DNA from 4 places in the Allobosea sp. GW821-FHT03A12 genome. Region 2 is predicted to be linked to each of the others. Evidence: predicted binding sites of a transcription regulator. Region 2 holds the regulator's gene; each other region holds the start of a gene.
What was found. The regulator PhoB, encoded in region 2, activates phosphate uptake and scavenging genes when phosphate is short. The targets are predictions, from matches to a motif close to TGTCATNNANCTGTCAT.
Positions count from the first base shown of each region.

Region 1: a site for PhoB is predicted at 937-953, ahead of phnC (phosphonate ABC transporter ATP-binding protein). Genes of this name have one in related genera too.
Region 3: a site for PhoB is predicted at 1,127-1,143, ahead of AC3WLC_RS15100 (glycerophosphodiester phosphodiesterase). Genes of this name have one in related genera too.
Region 4: a site for PhoB is predicted at 1,238-1,254, ahead of AC3WLC_RS14500 (RNA degradosome polyphosphate kinase). Genes of this name have one in related genera too.

Region 1 covers NZ_JBYSVZ010000003.1:145,992-148,188, forward strand. The annotation lists gene phnC (phosphonate ABC transporter ATP-binding protein) at 74-892, opposite strand; gene AC3WLC_RS08535 (TetR/AcrR family transcriptional regulator) at 1,040-1,654, opposite strand; gene AC3WLC_RS08540 (efflux RND transporter periplasmic adaptor subunit) at 1,791-2,197, shown strand, end outside.
Region 2 covers NZ_JBYSVZ010000006.1:426,736-428,932, forward strand. The annotation lists gene AC3WLC_RS24415 (GcrA family cell cycle regulator) at 1-491, shown strand, start outside; gene AC3WLC_RS24420 (YnfA family protein) at 569-889, shown strand; gene phoB (phosphate regulon transcriptional regulator PhoB) at 899-1,597, opposite strand; gene phoU (phosphate signaling complex protein PhoU) at 1,738-2,197, opposite strand, start outside.
Region 3 covers NZ_JBYSVZ010000004.1:169,585-171,781, forward strand. The annotation lists gene AC3WLC_RS15100 (glycerophosphodiester phosphodiesterase) at 1-1,075, opposite strand, end outside; gene AC3WLC_RS15105 (hypothetical protein) at 1,257-1,394, opposite strand; gene AC3WLC_RS15110 (RsmB/NOP family class I SAM-dependent RNA methyltransferase) at 1,551-2,197, shown strand, end outside.
Region 4 covers NZ_JBYSVZ010000004.1:84,439-86,635, reverse strand. The annotation lists gene AC3WLC_RS14500 (RNA degradosome polyphosphate kinase) at 1-1,124, opposite strand, end outside; gene AC3WLC_RS14495 (acyl-CoA desaturase) at 1,371-2,197, shown strand, end outside.

The DNA.
Region 1 (2,197 bases), on a different contig from region 2:
GGTGCTCCTTTGGAAAAATCGGTGGTGAAAGGTCAGGCGTAAGGGCAGGCCCGCGGGCACGCCGCCGGCTGTCTCAGGCGGCGTTCTGCTTGGCGCGCTTGGCTTCCTGGCTGGCGATGGCTTCGAGCGCGTCGAGCGCCTCGGCACCGGCGTCCTTGGCCTCGATGCCGTAGAGCTCGGCGGCGAGCTCGCTGGTCAGCGCATGCGGCGGGCCGTCGAACACGACCTTGCCGCCGGCCATGCCGATCAGCCGGTCGCAATACTTCGCGGCGATGTCGAGGTGGTGGAGATTGCAGATCACCGTGATGCCGTCCTCGCGATTGATGCGAAACAGCGCGTCCATGACGACCTGGGTGTTGCGCGGGTCGAGCGAGGCAATCGGCTCGTCGGCCAGGATGATCTTGGGTTCCTGCACCAGCGCGCGGGCGATGGCGACGCGCTGCTGCTGGCCGCCGGAGAGGGTTTCGGCGCGCTGGGCGAGCAGATGGCCCATGTCGAGGCGCTCGAGTGCGGCGATGGCGCGGACCTTGTCGTCCTGCGAGAAGCTCTTGACTAGCGTCAGCGCCGCCGAACGATGGTTGAGGCGGCCGAGCAGCACATTGGTCAGCACGTCGAGGCGGCCGACCAGATTGAACTGCTGGAAGATCATCGCGGTGTCGCGCCGCCAGGCCCGGAGCGCCGCGCCGCGCAGGGCGGTGACATCACGTTCCTCGCTGAGGATGCGGCCTTCGCTGGCGTCGGCAAGGCGGTTGAGCATGCGCAGCAGCGTCGACTTGCCGGCGCCCGAGCGGCCGATCACGCCGACCATCTCGCCGCGCGGAATCGACAGGGTGACGTTGTCGACGGCGGCCTTGCCGCCGAAACGCTTGGTCAGACCCTCGATCCGCAGCATCAACACTCTCCCGCGATTGCGGGATGATGCGGTATCGGCGGCAGATGACAGCGCCGTGACAGGAGGCGCATTCCGGGACGATCGCGGTGGAAGGCCGGTCATCGATCGTCAACCATACCACCCGCGCTCGCGGGCGAGGCCGGAACGTCAGTCCGCCCGCAGCAGCAGGTCGACGCAAGCCGCGACATACGTCCTGCGCTCGGCCTCGGCAACGGGATCGATGCCAAGCAGGCCGCGGACCTGATGGAAGCCGCGCAGCATGCCGATGAACTGCTCGGCGAGCCTGTCGGCTTCCGCGCGGGCGAGCGGCCGCGACAGGCCATCACCCGATCGTGAACGTTGCGCGAGCAGAGTGGAGAGTTCCGTGATCATCCGCCCGGCGCCGGCCTCGTAGGCAGCCTGTCCCAATTCGGGAAAGCGGCTGGCGGCCCCAACGATCAGGCGATGCAGATCGAGCGAGGCGGGATGCAGCATCATCGCCAGGGCGTCCTCGCCCAGGCGCAGCAGGATGGCGCGCAGATCGCCGGTCTCGCTCGCCGGCCGGCGCAGCGGAATCGTCAGCTTTTCAGTGAGTTCGGAGCAGATCACCAGGAACAGCGCCTGCTTGTCGGCGAAGTGGCTGTAGATCGTCTGCTTGGAGACGCCGGCGCGCTGGGCGATCTGGTCGAGGCTGGCGCGATCGAAGCCCTCGGCCAGGAACGTCTCCGACGCGGCCCGGGTGATCGCGTCGTGTTTATCCGGCCGTGATTTTTCTGCCGGCATCGGTCTTGCTTCTGCAGCGGTGGCGCTACCGCGTCCGTGCATTGATCATTCCGTCACGCTTCCGCCCTTAAAGGGTGCTTATCAAACTAGACCGTCCAGTCTAGAATATGTCCGTACTACCGGAGCGTCCAGCCTGATGAAGCGTTTTCTCCTCCTTATCCTTGTCGCCGGGCTGGCGGGCGGCGGGTATTATGGCTACCGCAACCACTTCAAGGGCAGCGGCCAGCAAGCGCAGGCGCAAGCGACGGGACCCGGGCAGGGTGCTGGCGTGCCGGTCGAGGTCGGCACGATCGAGCTCGCCTCGGTCAACGAGGAGGTCGAGGCGCTCGGCACGCTCGCCGCGGACGAATCCGTGGTGATCGCTCCCGAGATCGCCGGCCGAGTCGTCGCGCTCGGCTTCAAGGAGGGCGAGAAGGTCGCCAAGGACCAGAAGTTGGTCATGCTCGACACCGCCATGCTCGACGCCGAGCTGAAGCAGGCCCAAGCCGATCTCTCCCTCGCCCGCGATACCCATGACCGCAACCGCTCGCTGGTGCAGCGCGG
Region 2 (2,197 bases):
ACGGCCTGAGCGCGAGCCAGATCGCCGCCGAGCTTGGCAATGTCACGCGCAACGCCGTCATCGGGAAGGTCCATCGCCTCGGCCTGTCCGGCCGGGCCAAGAGCCCGGGCTCTGCCGCGCCGCGTCCGCGCAAGCCGGCCGCCCGTCCGCCGAGCCATCCGGCCGGCCACCAGAGCAGTGGCAACGCAGGCCTGACCCGCGGCAACACCGCGCTCGCCCCGCAGTTCGCGCCACAGATCGAAGCCGAAGCCCAGGTCGAACGCGCTCCGGCGCCGGCCGAGGACGTGGTCGTGCCGTTCTCCGAGCGGGTCACGATCATGGACCTGCGCGAATATATGTGCCGCTGGCCAATGGGCGACCCGACCACGCCGGAGTTCCGCTTCTGCGGCGGCCGCAGCGCCACCGGCCTGCCCTATTGCGCCTATCACGCCCGCATCGCCTACCAGCCGGCAGCCGACCGCCGCCGCGACCGCAAGGCCATTCGCGCCTGAGTGGGCGGCATGTTTGGACGCTGAAAAGCCGGCCCTCGTGGCCGGCTTTTTCATGGCTGGAATGAGTGGGAGCGCCCATGACGACCCTGGCGATCTATGCCGCCGCGGCGCTGGCGGAAATCGCCGGCTGCTTCGCCTTCTGGGCCTGGCTGAAGCTCGACAAGCCGGTCTGGTGGCTGCTGCCGGGACTCGTCTTTCTCGCGGTCTTCGCCTGGCTGCTGACCCTGGTCGACAGCCCCGCCGCCGGGCGCGCCTTCGCCGCCTATGGCGGCATCTACATCATGGCGTCGCTGGCCTGGATGGCGCTGGTCGAGAAGGTCGCGCCGGATCGCTATGATCTCGCGGGAGCCGTTCTCTGCCTCGCCGGCGCGGCGGTGATCATCGCCGCGCCGCGCTGATCGAAGCGCTCAGCCGCGCGCAAACGTCTCATCGAAGGCGTAGCCGGCGCCGCGCACGGTGCGCAGCGGGTCCTTGGCGTTGGCGGGCGTGATCGCCTTGCGCAGACGCCCGACATGGACGTCGACGGTGCGCTCGTCGATATAGACGTCGCGGCCCCAGACGGCATCGAGCAACTGCGCCCGCGAATAGACCCGGCCCGGCGCCTGCATCAGGAATTCGAGCAGACGGAACTCGGTCGGGCCGAGATGCAGTTCGGCGCCGGCACGGCGGACGCGCCGCGTCGTACGGTCGAGCTCGAGATCGCCGGCGGCGAGCAGGCCGGCGACATGGCCGGGCTTGGCGCGACGCAGCAGGGCCTGGATGCGGGCGATCAGCTCGGGCAGCGAGAACGGCTTGACGACATAGTCGTCGGCGCCGGTGGCGAGGCCGCGCACGCGCTCGGTCTCCTCGCCGCGGGCAGTCAGCATGATGATCGGCACGCGCTCGGTGTCGCGGCGGGTGCGCAGACGCCGGCAGAGCTCGATGCCGGAGAGGCCCGGCAGCATCCAGTCGAGCAGGACGAGATCGGGCGTATGGTCGCGCAGATGCAGTTCGGCGTCGTCGCCACGCGCCACGCTGTCGACCTCAAAGCCCTCGGCCTCGAGATTGTAGCGCAGCAGCAGGGTGAGCGGCTCCTCGTCCTCGACGATCAGGATGCGTGCAGGCATTACGTCTCGCTTTCGCTCGGAGCCTGTTCCGCAAAAGTGGAAACCACTTTTGCGATCAGAACATGCTCCAACTTTTCAACTGCGCGAATTCTGATCGTTCAGCCGATTCCGGCTGAACGGAAAGCGCGCCGCCCGCCGGTTCAGCCATTGGCCGCCGGCAGGTCGACGAGGATGTTGGTGGTGTCGAGCTTCGGCCGGGTCTCGTCGATGGACTGGCCGGTGACGAGGTAGTGGATGGTCTCGGCGATGTTGGTGGTATGGTCGCCGATGCGCTCGACGTTCTTCGCGCAGAACAGGAGATGCGTGCAGAAGGTGATGTTGCGCGGATCCTCCATCATATAGGTCAGGAGCTCGCGGAACAGCGAGGTGTAGAGCGCGTCGATCTCGTCGTCGCGGCGCCAGACCTCCATCGCCTTCTGCTCGTTGCTGGCGGCATAGGCGTCGAGCACGTCCTTGAGTTGGGCCTGGACCAGGCGGCTCATATGCTCCAGCCCGACCACGGCGCGATGCGGCGGCGAGAACTGGCCGGAGATCGCGACGGCGCGCTTGGCGATGTTCTTGGCGAGGTCGCCGACGCGCTCGATGTCGGCGGCGATGCGG
Region 3 (2,197 bases), on a different contig from region 2:
CCGCCGGGTCGCCCTTGAAGTCGGAGGCGAGGCGCTTGGGCTCGCTGCGGAAGGTCCAGGTATGGACGAAGAGCCCGACCGCATGGGCGTTCTTCACCACATCGGTCGGCGGCAGCAGCACGCGGTCGCGCTCGTCGATCGCGCCGTCGCCGTTGAGATCGCGCGGTTTGCCGTCGTCGCCGACCATCTGCTTGGCCGGCATCAGATAGGGCTTCCAGGGGCCGATGCCGTCGGCATAGGTCTTGACCTCCTTCAGCCCCTCGGCGCTGACGAGGTCCTTGAAGCTGCGCTTGTCGCCGGTGACGACGAAGTCGTAGGGCTTGTCGAACGGCGCGGCGAGGACGATGCCGCCATCCTTGTCGACATCGTCGGCATCGACGAGCTGGATCAGGCGCAGCTGCGTCTTGCCGCGCAGATATTTGAGGTTGGCGGTCTCGAAGCTCTGGATGATCACCGGCGAGGTCTTCTCGCTCCAGCCGGCGGCCTTCAACTGGTCGAGCAGCTTGTCCTCGATCGCCAGGCCCATGGCCGAGTGATAGGTCGAGTGCTTGATCTCCGGATAGATGCCGATGGTGCGGCCGGTGCGGGTGCTCTCCGCCTTGGCGAGGTCGATGACCTGCTGCAGCGTCGGGATTTCGTATTTGCCGTTATGCGACTGGTCGCGCTCCGGGAACGCCTGCTTGGCGCGCAGCGTCTTGAGCTCGGCCAGGGTGAAGTCGGAGGCGAACCAGTCGTTGGTGTCGACACCGTCGACCTTGCGGCTCGTCTTGCGCGCGGCGAATTCCGGCCGGGTCGAGACGTCGGTGGTGCCCGACATCATCGGCTCGTGACGGACCACCAGATGGCCGTCCTTGGTCGAGACGAGGTCGGGCTCGATGAAGTCGGCTCCTTGCTCGATCGCGAGCTTGTAGCCTTCGAGCGTGTGCTCGGGCAGATAGCCGCTGGCGCCGCGATGGCCAACGATCAAAGCGGGCTTGCCGTCGAGCGTCGGGGCCGGGCTCTGTGCCAGGGCCGGCGCGGCCAGTGCAAGGGCAAAGGTCGCCAGCATGGTCGCCGGCTGCAACAGGGGCTTCATCTCGTCCGATCCTCACTTCTTGCGGAAAGGCGGCGAAACTGCTCGGCGGATATGACAGGCTGGTGAAGGTTTCTTGTCCCTGCGCGGCGCCTCGACCATGGCGTCATGGGCGTCGCGAAGGAGAGCATCGGGGCTTGTCGAGGCGCTTGCTCGTCATGCGGCCGCAGGCGCCCCCGGACGCTCAGCGGCGGCCTTCGAGCGTGGTCTTGGCGTCCAGGCGCTTGGCCGGCGGCGGCGTGGTGTCGACCGGCTGGGTGGCGCAGGCGGCGAGCGACAGGCAGAACAGGCCGGCGAGGGCAAGGCGGGAGAGGGCGGTCATTGCAGGGATCCCAGGCGGTTGGCGTTGCGGAAGGAGTTGTATCGTCTTGCGCCCTGTGGGACGAGGGCGTCAAGGGTCCCGTCGCGCTTCGGAATCGTTCCAGATCGCGGTGGACCTGAGAGCCGTAATGCACAGCAGTGACAGGAACCGCCGCACATGACCCCTGCCGCCCGCATCAGCGCCGCCATCGAGGTCCTGGCGGACCTGATCGAGCGTCGGCGCCCGGCGGCCGATGCGCTGAAGGATTGGGGGCTGTCGCGCCGCTTTGCCGGCTCGAAGGACCGTGCCGCCGTCGCTTCGCTGGTCTATGACGCGCTGCGCCGCCGTGCCTCCTCCGCCCATGCGCTCGGCGAGGAGACGCCGCGGGCGCTCGTCCTCGGCATGCTGGTCAGCCAGCGTGGCCTTGGCGTCGAGGAGATCGCCGAGCTCTTCAACGGCCAGAACCACGCCCCCGCGCCGCTGACCGAGTTCGAGGTCGCGGGGCTTGCGGCCTTCGACCTCAATGCCGCGCCGGGCTGGGCGCGCGCCGATGTGCCGGACTGGCTCTGGCCCTCCTTCATGGCCGGCTTTGGCGACGATGCGATCGCGGAAGGGCAGGCCCTGGCGGGCCGGGCGCCGGCCGATATCCGCACCAACCGGCTGAAGACCGACCGCGCCAAGCTGCGTGCCGCGCTCAGCCATCTTCAGCCCGAGCCGGGTGCCTGGTCACCCGATGCGCTGCGTTTCCTGCCGGGCCCCGATGGCCGTGGTCCGTCGCTGCAGAGCGAGCCGAGCTTCTTCAACGGCGAGTTCGAGATCCAGGA
Region 4 (2,197 bases), on a different contig from region 2:
AAGCTCTCATAGGGGTGGTGGACGATCAGGTCCTTCTGGCGGATCGCGGCGAAGCAGTCGCCGCCATGCTCGCGGATACGCTCGGGAAAGCGGGCGTTGTAGGGCTTGAACTTCAAGTCCGGCCGGTCGGCGCCGACGAGCTGGGAGAGCTCGTTCAGGGCGATCATGCCGTCGACCACCACGACCTCGTCGGGATCGACCCTGAGCTCGCGGATGATCATGTCGCGCAGATGCGTCGGCATGTCGGCATGGAGCTCCAGCCGGATGACGACACCGCGGCGGCGCTGCTTCAGCATGGTCTCGAAGACGCGGACCAGGTCCTCCGCCTCCTCCTCGATGTCGAGATCGGAGTCGCGGATGATGCGGAAGGAGCCGGTGCCCTTGACCTCGTAGCCGGGGAAGAGCTTGCCGATGAAGAGCGCGACCAGATCCTCCAGCATGATGAAGCGCTGGACGCCCTCGCGGGCGAGATCGGGCAGCTCGATGAAGCGGTCCATCTTCACCGGCACGCGGATCAGCGCGTCGAGCGCGCGCCCGTCGCTGACGCGCTCCAGCGCCAGCGCGATGGTGAAGCCGAGATTGGGAATGAACGGGAAGGGATGGGCCGGGTCGATCGCCAGCGGCGTCAGCACCGGGAAGACGTAGTGCAGGAAGCGGTCTTCCAGCCAGATGCGGTCCTGCGCGCCGATATCGGCCGGGCGCAGCAGCACGATCCGGTTCGCTTCCAGGTCCTGCTTGAGCTCGGTCCAGCGGATCTGCTGGTCGCGGGTCAGGGCTGCGACGCCCTCGCCCAAGGCCGAGAGCTGCTCGGCCGGGCTCAGGCCGTCCTGGCTCGGCGTCACCACGCCGGCCTTGAGCTGCTCGCGCAGGCCGGAGACGCGCACCATGAAGAACTCGTCGAGATTGTTCGCCGAGATCGAGAGGAAGCGCAGCTGCTCCAGCAGCGGATGATTGCGGTTGGACGCCTCCTCCATCACGCGCCGGTTGAACTGCAGCCAGGACAGCTCCCGGTTCATGAAGCGCTTCGGCGACTGCCGCAGCTCCTCGTCGAAGTGGAGAACCGTCTCTGTCGCCACCGAGGCCACAGCCTTCGGAACCGGCGCTTCCGCCACATCTTGGGTCATGCGCTTTGCTCTCGCTGTCGACGCCGCTCGTGCCACTGCCGGTCCTGTAGCTGTGCTGTGTGTCGGTTTGCTTGCAGCCGCAGCGGCCACATCCGCCTTGAAGCCATCGTAGCGTGACGCTTCGATGACAGGCGAGGCCAAACGTCACATTTCACCAACGCACACGGCGCTTGCGCCAGCCCCGCCCCTGCTGTTTGGTCGGCATGCGAATCCCGCATGACTTCAGACGCACTCTAGAGAACGACCTTGTCAGAGCAGCAGCACGCCGACGACCACGGCGACATCGTCTACCCCTCAGCCATTCCCTTCGTGCTGGCGCATCTGGCCTGCTTCGGAGCGCTCTGGAGCGGCATCAGCGCGACGTCGCTCTGGCTCGCCTTCGGCCTGTACTGGCTGCGCATGTTCGCGGTGACCGGCGGCTACCATCGCTACTTCTCGCACCGGACCTACAAGACCAGCCGGGTCGGCCAGTTCATGCTCGCCCTCCTCGCCCAGTCGACGGCGCAGAAGAGCGTGATCTGGTGGGCCTCGAAGCACCGGCATCACCACCGCTTCTCCGACACGGAGCACGACGTGCACTCGCCGGTGCTGACCTCGTTCTTCTACTCCCATGTCGGCTGGATCTTCAGCAACGGCCACGATCGCTGCGACACCTCGACCGTCACCGACCTGACGCGCTTCCCGGAGCTCACCTTCCTGCATCGCTTCGAATTGCTGCCGGCAGCCGCGCTCGCCCTGATCTGCTTTGCCATCGACGGCTGGAGCGGCCTGTTCGTCGGCTTCTTCTGGTCGACGGTCGCGGTCTACCACGGCACCTTCTGCATCAACTCGCTGGCTCATGTTCACGGCGACAAGGACTATGTCACCGGCGACGAGAGCCGGAACAACTGGTGGCTGGCGATCATCACCATGGGTGAAGGCTGGCACAACAACCACCACGCCTATCAGTACAGCGTCCGCCAGGGTTTTCGCTGGTGGCAATGGGACCCGACCTATTACCTCATCCTCGGCCTGTCGAAGCTGCGCCTGGTCTGGGACCTGAAGGCGCCGCCGCAGGCTGTGGTCGAGCGCTC